2 regions of the Dyella sp. 2HG41-7 genome follow, and region 1 is predicted to be linked to the other one. Evidence: riboswitches for the same ligand, from Rfam matches in the RefSeq annotation. Region 1 holds a riboswitch; the other holds the start of a gene.
The links. Region 1 has a riboswitch for thiamine pyrophosphate ahead of thiC (phosphomethylpyrimidine synthase ThiC). Riboswitches for the same ligand answer to the same signal wherever they lie in the genome.

Region 1 (5,167 bases):
GGCAGGGAAACTGCCGCCAGGGTCAGGGCAAGGGTCAGAAGCTTCAAGCGCATGATTCGCCTCGTAAGGTTCGGGGATCGGGGTCAAAAAACAAAACGGCGCGGCGGTTCCGCGTGCGCGAGATAGGGAAGATCCGTCTCGAACAGATTCTCTTCGCGATAACGGCCGTTGCCCTCGTGCGTGATCAACATCACTTGCTGCGCCGGCGACTCGCCGCGAATGGCGAGCAGGCGGCCGCCCGGTTTGAGCCAGCCAAGGAAACGGTCGGGAATACGGTAAACGGCGCCGGTGACAACTACTGCGTCGAACGTGCCTTGCGGCTGCCATTCGTTCACGGCTTCGCCCGTCAGCAGCTGCGCGTTGCTGACGCCTGCGGCCTGCAAACGCTGACCGGCGGCCGCCGTGAAATCGGCATGGATATCCACGCTGGTGACGTGCGCGGCGAGGTTGGCCAGGCAAGCGGTGAGGAAGCCCGAACCGGTGCCGATTTCCAGCACGCTGTCTTCAGGTTTCAGTTCGAGCGCCTGCAGCACGCGACCTTCCATCACCGGCTTCATCATCACTTCGTTGTGACCCAGCGGCAGACACAGGTCGGCGAACGCCAATTGACGATGGGCGGGGGCGACGAAATCCTCGCGGCGCACATGGCGCAACACTTCGAGCACGCGACCGTCCAACACCTCCCAAGGGCGCACTTGGTTCTCAACCATGTTTTGACGCGCCTGATCGAAGTTCATCGCCATGGAAAGCAAGCCTATAGAGAGCGAAAAAAGGTCAAAAAGGATAAGCGTTTAGACCCCGTTTCGACAATGGTTAGGGTGCGGTGAGGTGCCGTTTTGACGAAGTGCCGGAAGTCATCGCAATGATCTGACGTAAGTCATGTAATCGCCTGTGTCCGCGGACACTTACGCGCTTTTTCGAGCGCGAAAAACGATGCTCGGATCGACCTTTATCGGCAGCATCGACAGCGCCAATTCGGTACTCGCCCCGAGCACGGGATCCAGCCGTTCGATACGCCCGAGCAACCACTCGCCCCGTCCAGCGACCGCCAGGCACCACCACGCCAGCCAGCGGGTCAGGCGGTGCCGATCCGTCGCATCCAGCGCCGCCAGGGCGGTGCGGATCGCGAATACCTGTCTGCGCGCTGTCCAGTCGGCGTCCAACCACGCCGAAAGTAGGCGCTGGGCCTTGCGATAGTGGGCGCTAAGCGCCAATTCGGGGGTCGTTACGCACATCGGCCGAAATATTCGGTATCATTCAGGAAATAATTAAACCGACCCGTATAATAAATTGGGTTTTTTGATTTGTGAAGGTGCACCCATGAACTCGATCCCGCTGACCAAGCCGCACGGGCCAGGCCGCCCCAAGGACATGGAAAAGCGCGCGGCCATCCTCGATGCCGCGAAGGCTCTGTTCATACGCAATGCCTTCGCCGGTACCAGCATGGACGCCATTGCCGCCGAAGCCGGCGTATCCAAGCTGACCGTCTATAGTCACTTTGGCGATAAGGACAACTTGTTCCGCGAAGTGATCCGCGCACGCGTGCAAGACCTGCTGCCCGAAGAGACCTACCAGTACGACCCGAGCGCCGATATCGGCGACACACTCCATCGCATCGCGCAGATTCACGCGCATCTGGACTGCAACCCGGAAACCGTCGGTACGTTCCGCGCCATTCTCAGCGACTGCCGCCAGGGCAATCCCCGCTACGGCAAGCTGATGTGGGAAGAAGGCCCGATGCGCTCGCGCGCCCTGCTGGAGCGCCTGATGCAACAGGCCGCCGATGCCGGCAAGCTCGACATCACCGATGTGACGCGCGCGGCCATCCAGTTCATCTCGCTGATCAAGGGCGACATGATGATGCGCCACATGTTCGGCTGCGCCGACTGCGCGCAGACCTACGCCAAGGAAGTGGAAGAAAACGCCCGCGCCGGCGTAACCATGTTCCTGCGCGCCTACGCCATAAAGCGCTAAGCCCGTTCACTCGTTTATCGCCCCGCTTCGTGTTCAAATAGCTGGGCCTGAAAAGGTTGTTTGGAAGCGGGGGTGCCGGCGCAGTCGGCTGAGAGAGTCCCTTCGAACCTGATCCGGTTAGCACCGGTGTAGGGAGCTTCGCCGCACGGAACCTGTCTCGTGCGTTGGCGCCGTCGCTTCGTTACTGTGCGGATTGCGCACGAACTCCGCGCCATTTGCGCGGATAGCCGAAGGACGAATGCCGATGAATGCCTTGCCCTCCGATCTCGTGCGCGCCGCGCAAGAGCTCTCCGAAGCCGTGACCAAGCCCATTCCGGGTTCGCGCAAGATCCATGTGCAGGGCAGCCGCCCTGATCTGAACGTGCCGATGCGCGAGATCTGCCAGGCGCAGACGCCCACTTTGTTTGGCGGCGAAAGCAATCCGCCGATCACCGTATACGACACCTCCGGCCCGTACACCGATCCGGACTACAGCGCCGATCTCGCTGCGGGTCTTCCTGCGTTGCGCGCCACCTGGATCGCCGAGCGCGGCGACGTGGAAGAACTGCCCGACCTCAGCTCCCGATTCGGCCGCGAACGCGCCGCCGATGCGAAGCTCGACGCCGTACGCTTTACGCATCTGCGCAAACCGCTGCGCGCGAAAGCCGGCGCCAACGTCACGCAGATGCATTACGCGCGCCGCGGCATCGTGACGCCGGAGATGGAGTACATCGCCATCCGCGAAAATCAGCGTATCGAAGCGCTGAAGCAAAGCGCGCTGCGCCATCAGCATGCGGGCGAATCGTTCGGCGCATCGCTGCCCAAGCTGATTACGCCGGAATTCGTGCGCGACGAAGTAGCGCGCGGCCGCGCCATCATTCCCGCCAACATCAATCACCCGGAAAGCGAGCCGATGATCATCGGCCGCAACTTTCTCACCAAGATCAACGCCAACATCGGCAACAGCGCGGTGTCCTCGGGCATCGCCGAAGAAGTGGAAAAACTGGTGTGGTCGATTCGCTGGGGCGGCGACACGGTGATGGATCTTTCCACCGGCAAAAACATCCACGAAACGCGCGAGTGGATCATCCGCAATTCGCCGGTGCCGATCGGCACCGTGCCGATCTATCAGGCGCTGGAAAAAGTCGGTGGCGTCGCCGAAGACCTCACCTGGGAATTGTTCCGCGACACATTGATCGAACAAGCCGAACAAGGCGTGGATTACTTCACCATCCACGCCGGCGTGCTGCTGCGCTTCGTGCCGCTTACCGCCAAGCGCGTGACGGGCATCGTGTCGCGCGGCGGTTCCATCATGGCCAAATGGTGTCTCGCGCATCACAAAGAAAATTTCCTCTACACGCACTTCGAAGATATCTGCGAGATCATGAAGGCGTACGACGTGTCCTTCAGTCTTGGCGATGGCTTGCGTCCGGGCTGCGTGGCGGATGCGAACGACGCTGCGCAATTCGGCGAACTGGATACGTTGGGCGAGCTCACGCAGATCGCGTGGAAGCACGATGTGCAGGTGATGATCGAGGGGCCCGGCCACGTGCCCATGCAGTTGATCAAGGAAAACATGGAGCGTCAGCTGGAGAAGTGCCACGAGGCGCCGTTCTACACGCTGGGGCCGCTCACCACCGATATCGCGCCGGGCTACGACCACATCACCAGCGCCATCGGCGCCGCGATGATCGGTTGGTTCGGTACGGCGATGCTTTGCTACGTTACGCCGAAAGAACATCTCGGTCTGCCGAACAAGCAGGACGTGCGCGACGGCATCATCGCGTACAAGATCGCTGCGCACGCCGCGGATCTTGCGAAGGGGCATCCGGGTGCGCAGGTGCGCGATAACGCCTTGAGCAAGGCGCGCTTCGAATTCCGTTGGGACGATCAGTTCAACCTCGGCCTCGATCCGGAAAAGGCGCGCGAATTCCACGACGAAACGCTGCCGAAGGATGCGCACAAATCGGCGCACTTCTGTTCGATGTGCGGGCCGAAGTTCTGCTCGATGAAGATCACGCAGGACGTGCGTGATTACGCTGCCGAGCATGGCGTCGGTGAAGGCGCCGCGTTGGAGGAAGGTATGGCCGAGAAGGCCGCCGAATTCCGCGCGCAAGGCGCGGAGGTTTATCGCAAGGCGTGATGGCGTCGCGAGCTTGAGCGGCCGGCGTGCGCCGGCTGCTCACGCCTCAAGTTTTACCTTCGGCTCGCGCGTATTCCGCAGGCGTGCGTCCTACCAATTTGCGGAAATCCCTAATGAAATGCGCCTGATCGAAATAGCCCAGCGCGAGCGCCAATTCCGTCCAGGCGACTGACGCGCCTGATTGCAATTGCGCCACGGCCTCATGCAATCGATAACGATTGATCACCCATTTGGGGCCGATGCCGACGTATTGATTGAACAGTCGTTGCAGTGCGCGTTGCGTGATGCCGTTTCGCGCGGCGAGCGCTTCGACCGACGTCAGATTGCGGTCGTCGACGATGCTCGCGACCATCGCGGTAACGCGCGCAACGTTCGGATCGTCGGATGGTCGATGCGCCAGCAACAATCGTTCGGCGGCGGCCATCATCGCATCCATATCTGCGCTGGCGAAAATATCCGATTCGAAACGCGCGGCGTCGTCGCCGAAAATGCGCGATGGTTCGAGCGAGCGATCCATCAGGTTGGAAACCGGCCCTCCAAAAAACGGAAAGAATCCGCCCGGTTTGAATTTGATGCCGAAAACGCGTCCCTGTCCTTCGAGCACTCGCGTAAAGCGGCCGGAATGCACGCCGTAGACGCCGGTCAATCCTGGCTCGACGACGAACTGCACGTTCGGATGCGGCAAGGTTTCTTGGCGCTGCGGCGGCAGGCCGCGCAGATCCCACGACACAAACCAGTAATGTTCGACGGTCACCGCCAAGGCGGGCGAGGGCGCGCGGCGAACATGCTGAAACTCACCCTGTTCCAGGCGCTGACGCAATACGCCCCGAGGCTTGCCAACCTCGCTACTCATGCGGGGCACGCCTGATGCTGGGTCGCTGTCGCGTTTTTCCAATCGTCATGGCGCTACGTTGTACTAATGTCCGGACTGGAAAGCGAATAGGAGCATCGCACCATGCAAGCAACGGGACCTTTTGACGTAAAACTCGCGCCGCAGCCGGCGGCCCCGGGGATCGAGCCGGCCAATCTGGGGCGGATGACCATCGACAAGCAATTTCACGGCGATCTAGA
Region 2 (5,167 bases), on a different contig from region 1:
GTTTCGTCGACGACTTGAAAGCTGTGCTCGACGCCTTGGATTTGCACGACGTCACTTTGGTCGGCTATTCGATGGGGGCGGGCGAGGTGGTGCGTTATATGAGTCGCCATCTCGGTCAGCGTGTCACGCGCTTCGCGTTGGTGAGCACGCTTACGCCGACCATCGCCAAAAACAAAGACAATCCCGATGGCGCGGACGAGAACCGTTTCGAAGATGTTTGCACGCGCATTCGCGCCGATCGCTTTGCATATGTCGATCAGTTCGTCGAGCAGCTGTTCGAGGGCGCGCACGTTCCTCTGGCGGTGGCGGATTGGGTGACATCGCTTGCCGATCCCGCGTCGCGTATCGCCATGCTGTCGTGCGTGCGTGCATTTGCCGAAACGGATTTCACCGGCGATATGGCGGCGGCCATCAACTTGCCGTCGCTGGTGATCCATGGCACCGAAGATCGCATTGCGCCGCTGGCGTCGAACGGCCGCCGCACGGCGGACCTTTTGCCGGGAAGTATTTTCCGGCCGTATGAAGGCGCCCCGCATGGCTTGTTCGCCACGCACGCATCCGCGCTGAGCGATGATTTGTTGGGCTTGGTGCGTTCGCCGCCGACGCATACATTGCCGCCGCCGGTGTTTTAAGGTCGGGCGATACGTTCGATATGCCCAAATAAAACGGGCCGCCTTGGCGGCGGCCCGGTCGGGCATCGGTCATCCATGTTGAGGAGGGGCCCCTCCTCGGCGCCTGACTTCCCGGCCGACGTTTTATCTCATATCAGGGCGTAGATGTCAGGTGTTCCAATGAGCAATGGCCCTTGATGACAACTTCACATGCCTGCACGCACGCCTTGCATGCTCGCCCAAAAATCGGCGGCGGCTTGCATCGGATCGGGCGTTCCGCAAATGGCGGAGACAACCGCCATTCCTTGCGCGCCGGCGGCAAATACTTGGCGAATATGCGCTTTTTTTAACCCCCCAATAGCAACAGCTGGAACGGGACATAGCGTAACGATACGGGCCAAGCCATCGAATCCGATGGGCTTTTCATGGTCGGGCTTGGTGGGCGTGGCGAACACGGGCCCAACGCCGATGTAGTCGACCACGGCGGGGTCAACTGCCTGCGCCGCAAACTCTGAATTCACCGACAGACCGAGAATCATATCCGGGCCGATACGCGTACGCGCCAAAGCGGGGGCGACGTCGCGCTGACCGATATGCAGCGCATCGACGCCGGCTTCAACCGCGGCGTCGATATCGTCATTCATCACGATGAGCGCCGACGTGCCGCGCAGGGCGTCCTTGACCTCACGCGCTAGCGCAATCCGCTCCGCGGTCGAGGCCTGTTTGTTGCGCACTTGCACGACGGTAGCGCCGCCGGCGACGGCGGCACACGCGGTTTCCACCATGGAGTGTTCGCGGCAAAGATCGGGATCGAGCACGAGATAAAGCGAGAGATCGAACGGTTTTTTCATACGAACGCGACTTTAGCCTGTGCGCGCAGCATCGTTCCATTGAGCGCAGCAAGCGCATCGATAAATCGCCATGCGAACGAACCGGGGCCCTCTGCATGCTGTGCGGCCTGCGTTCCGGCCACGGCAAATGCGGCTAGCGCGCTGACCGTCGCGGTGAGCGGATCCTCCGGCGCCACGGCCGTCACTGCGCCGACGAGGCAGGTGAGGGCGCAACCCATGGCGGTGATCTTGGGCATAAGTTCCGAGCCGCCTTCGATACGCGCGGCGCGCTGTCCATCGGTGACGAAATCCGCTGCCCCCGTTACAGCGACAACTGCACCCGTTCGTCCGGCCAGCATGGCGGCCGACGCTTCCGCGCTCTCCACCGTGTCGCTACTGTCCACGCCGCGACCGGCACTGGCGGCGCCGACCAGGGCCATGATTTCCGAGGCGTTGCCGCGAATAACGGTCGGCCGCAGCGTCAACAATTCTTCGGTCGTCTCGCGACGAAACGATGTCGCGAAATGCGCCACTGGATCGAGCACCCACGGCTTGCCGCTCTCGTTCGCAGCATTCGCCGCTTTGCGCATGCCATCCAGCCAGTACGGCGAAAGCGTGCCGATATTGATCGTGAGCGCGCCGGCGATCTTTGCGAATTCGCCGGCCTCCTCCGGTGCGTGCACCATCGCGGGCGACGCACCTGCGGCGAGCAAGACATTCGCGGCGAAGTTCATTGCAACGTAGTTGGTAATGCACTGCACGAGCGGCGAGGTTTGACGCATTCGATCAAAAAGTTCGCCATAGGAATGGCGTGTGGCTGCAGTCATGATAGGGCTCCGTAAGAAACCCAGGACAGCCGACATCGAACGATGAACGCACGGTTGCCCGTGTTTGCACCATCCCTACGCCAGCACGAACTGGATCAGGTTCAACGGGTCACTGCGCTGCGTACTCGCCAACAGAATCTCAGCCCCTTGGCAGGGCACCCCTGGTGAATAAACAGGGTCGCCGACCGTGTACGTATTGTCAAATCCGTTGGGCCAGCGGAAGCGGCATGCCTTACCATTCTTGGTATGGCAGCCACCAAGACGCAAAAATCCCGCCCGATTACCCGTGCGTTCTGCAACCGCGACCCGCTCGTCGTTGCGCCGGAACTGCTCAATAAGGTGCTGATATGCCGGGACGGGCGAGCTGGGCGGATTGTGGAAGTGGAGGCCTATCGCGGCGCCGACGATCCGGCGGCGCATTCGTTTCGAGGCAAAACGCCGCGCACGGAGGTGATGTTCGGGCCGCCGGGACATATGTATGTCTACTTTACCTATGGCATGCACTGGTGCGGAAACGTGGTGTGCGGCCCGAAAGGCGAGGGCAACGCCGTGCTTATTCGCGCTTTGCAGCCCATCGCCGGCCTGGATTTGATGTACGCAGCGCGTCCGTTGGCGAAAAACGATCGGCAACTGTGCAACGGGCCCGCGTGCCTCACGCAAGCGATGAGCATGACCAAGTTGCAAAACGGCATCGATCTGATCGCGGGCGACGACTACGCGGTGGTGGATGATGGAACGCCGCCGCCATCGCAGCTTGTACAAACGACGCGCATCGGACTCACCAAGGCGGCGGACTATCCGTGGCGTTGGTATGTGCCGGATAGTCCTTACGTTTCGAAGAAATAGGAGCCTCTAAGGAAGCCAGTATCCGCTCAATCCGCGCGGAACAGGGTTGCACCACTGATTTTTGTATTCGGCATTAGACTTGCCGTAGCTATAGATCAACAATTTGCCGCTTTGCCGGCTTTCTTCCCAAGCATTGCGTCCATTGATATAGGAAAGCAAAGCCCCTGGGCTAAGCCGCTTGAGCGTCTTGTCCACGCCGCCGTTTATATAGTCGATGCAGATGGTGCTGCGCGTGTCGGCGCGAAAATTGATTTGAATGGCGACGGGGGCCTCGTCGAGCCAAAGCACTTTTCCAAAGAGAAACTTTTTTAGCGCGGAAAACGTTTCGGCGAGCGAGTCGGATCCGAGCGGCTTTCGTTGCCAGCGTTGCGCAAATAGCTCCGTGTAGATGCCGGCAATGTCGTCGTCGCTGAACTCCTGAACGTCGCGAACGATTCCGCCTTGGCGCTCAAACCTTCGCACCTTCATTTCATACTCTTTCTTACCGGTAGGCAGCTCTTCTGGAATTCGCTTGAGAATAGCCATGCTCTTGGTGGCGCCCCCGACGAAAAGCGACCCGGCGATTTGCGAGCGCTGCTGGTTCAGCAAATACTTCGCCTTGTAGAGAACGGTGCAGCGATGCTGCGGGTCGATCGGCAAATAGATCGCCGGATACCCGAAATCGACCTTGTCGATAAGATGTTGGGCGCTCAGCGCAGAGTGATCGCCCGCAATAAATGCACCCCAAGTGGGAACGGCGCCTACGCATTGACCATTTTCGAAGTAGCCGCGATAGCGAACTTTTATGCCATGCGCATTTTCGAAATATTTCAAGACATCCGGATGGACAATAAAGCTACCGCCCCACGTGTCATAGCAATGGGCGTAATCCGCTTCGCTTAATGCGCTGGTGTTGGCCGAGCGAAGGTCGTATGCGAGATTGGAAAACAAGTGAGATTCACCGGCCTTTGAATGGATCGGATGACGCGTTACACGATCTTATACGCCACTGCCGTTCTGGATGAGTCTCTCACGGAAGTCGTTACAGTGGTGTGGTTTGGTTGGCGAGTTCCGATCCGACGGGGGTGGCGGCATTCTGTATGGTCGTTCGACCACGAAGCTATTTGTCCATCGTTTCATAGGCGGCAACCCAGCCATCGCCAATTTCCACAAAGCGCACATGGGCCGCTTCGGTCGATCCGGCGCTCATTTCCATAAGTATTTCGACGGCCCTCAAGGCCTGGGTTAGGGCGCGAGCGTCGACGTAAGGCGAAAGCCGCAATGCATCGCGCACAAGTTGCACAACGCCGTGCGCGTTTTCGATCAGCGTGTATGCGTCGTCGAGCAGGCGAAGCGGATTAACGACGGGAGCGGCGAAGTAGCTGGCGCTGAGGGTTAGCCAGGCGCCATCGGCTTTTTCTTTCATGGGGAATCCTTTGCGCAGGGGAGCGGTGGCGCAGGGCATATGCCGCGCACGCTTGGGATCGCGCCGCGCATTGCACGCGACGCGAAGGGTTACAGGTAAGACCTGTCCGACTTGTAGGAATCAGCTGCTTCCATTTCGTCGGAAACCCACTATGGCCCGACGCCGCGCCGAAGGCGTGGCGGTGAAGTAATTGACGCAAAGCACCGCTGCGGGAGCACGGGATCGTGCGGGTGCCGTATGATCGAGCGTAACCATCGTTAACTCCGTAACCAAGTTGGTGGTGGCCAGCGGATCGTCTGAGCGCCTAACTCCGGCGATCCGCGTTACTTCACATCATGTCGGACGTGTCGTGTTCATCGAGGCGGATGCGCACGCCCGACAGTTGAACTTTTGCACAAGGTGCGGGCCCGATCTGTCGGGCGCAATGGATTTCGCGTGTCAGTGAATCCTACGCGACGTATCCGAAAATGCTTTTGCAATGCGTATGAAAATCGCAGCGCCTAGATTTCCATAAACGGCATATCTACACGACGACGATACGCTTGGTAGAAACCGGGCGTGTGATGCAGTTGCGTGCCTTGCGTGAGAGATTCCTCGGAAGCGATGCGTCCAAGAAAGAACATATGCGATCCGATTTCCTGGCTGTGA

Region 2: another riboswitch for thiamine pyrophosphate. It lies ahead of thiM (hydroxyethylthiazole kinase); the one in region 1 lies ahead of thiC (phosphomethylpyrimidine synthase ThiC).

What each region holds. Positions count from the first base shown of each region.
Region 1 covers NZ_JAJEJV010000003.1:31,548-36,714, reverse strand. Annotated here, with positions in the region: gene L0U79_RS00185 (TolC family outer membrane protein) at 1-53, opposite strand, end outside; gene L0U79_RS00180 (protein-L-isoaspartate O-methyltransferase) at 84-743, opposite strand; gene L0U79_RS00175 (hypothetical protein) at 906-1,235, opposite strand; gene L0U79_RS00170 (TetR/AcrR family transcriptional regulator) at 1,321-1,974, shown strand; TPP riboswitch at 2,033-2,126, shown strand; gene thiC (phosphomethylpyrimidine synthase ThiC) at 2,219-4,096, shown strand; gene L0U79_RS00160 (helix-turn-helix domain-containing protein) at 4,143-4,949, opposite strand; gene L0U79_RS00155 (DUF3224 domain-containing protein) at 5,052-5,167, shown strand, end outside.
Region 2 covers NZ_JAJEJV010000004.1:2,419,497-2,424,663, forward strand. Annotated here, with positions in the region: gene L0U79_RS12240 (alpha/beta hydrolase) at 1-632, shown strand, start outside; gene thiE (thiamine phosphate synthase) at 818-1,462, opposite strand; gene thiM (hydroxyethylthiazole kinase) at 1,459-2,268, opposite strand; TPP riboswitch at 2,323-2,441, opposite strand; gene L0U79_RS12255 (DNA-3-methyladenine glycosylase) at 2,515-3,114, shown strand; gene L0U79_RS12260 (GNAT family N-acetyltransferase) at 3,121-4,044, opposite strand; gene L0U79_RS12265 (hypothetical protein) at 4,214-4,519, opposite strand; gene L0U79_RS12270 (flavin reductase family protein) at 5,020-5,167, opposite strand, start outside.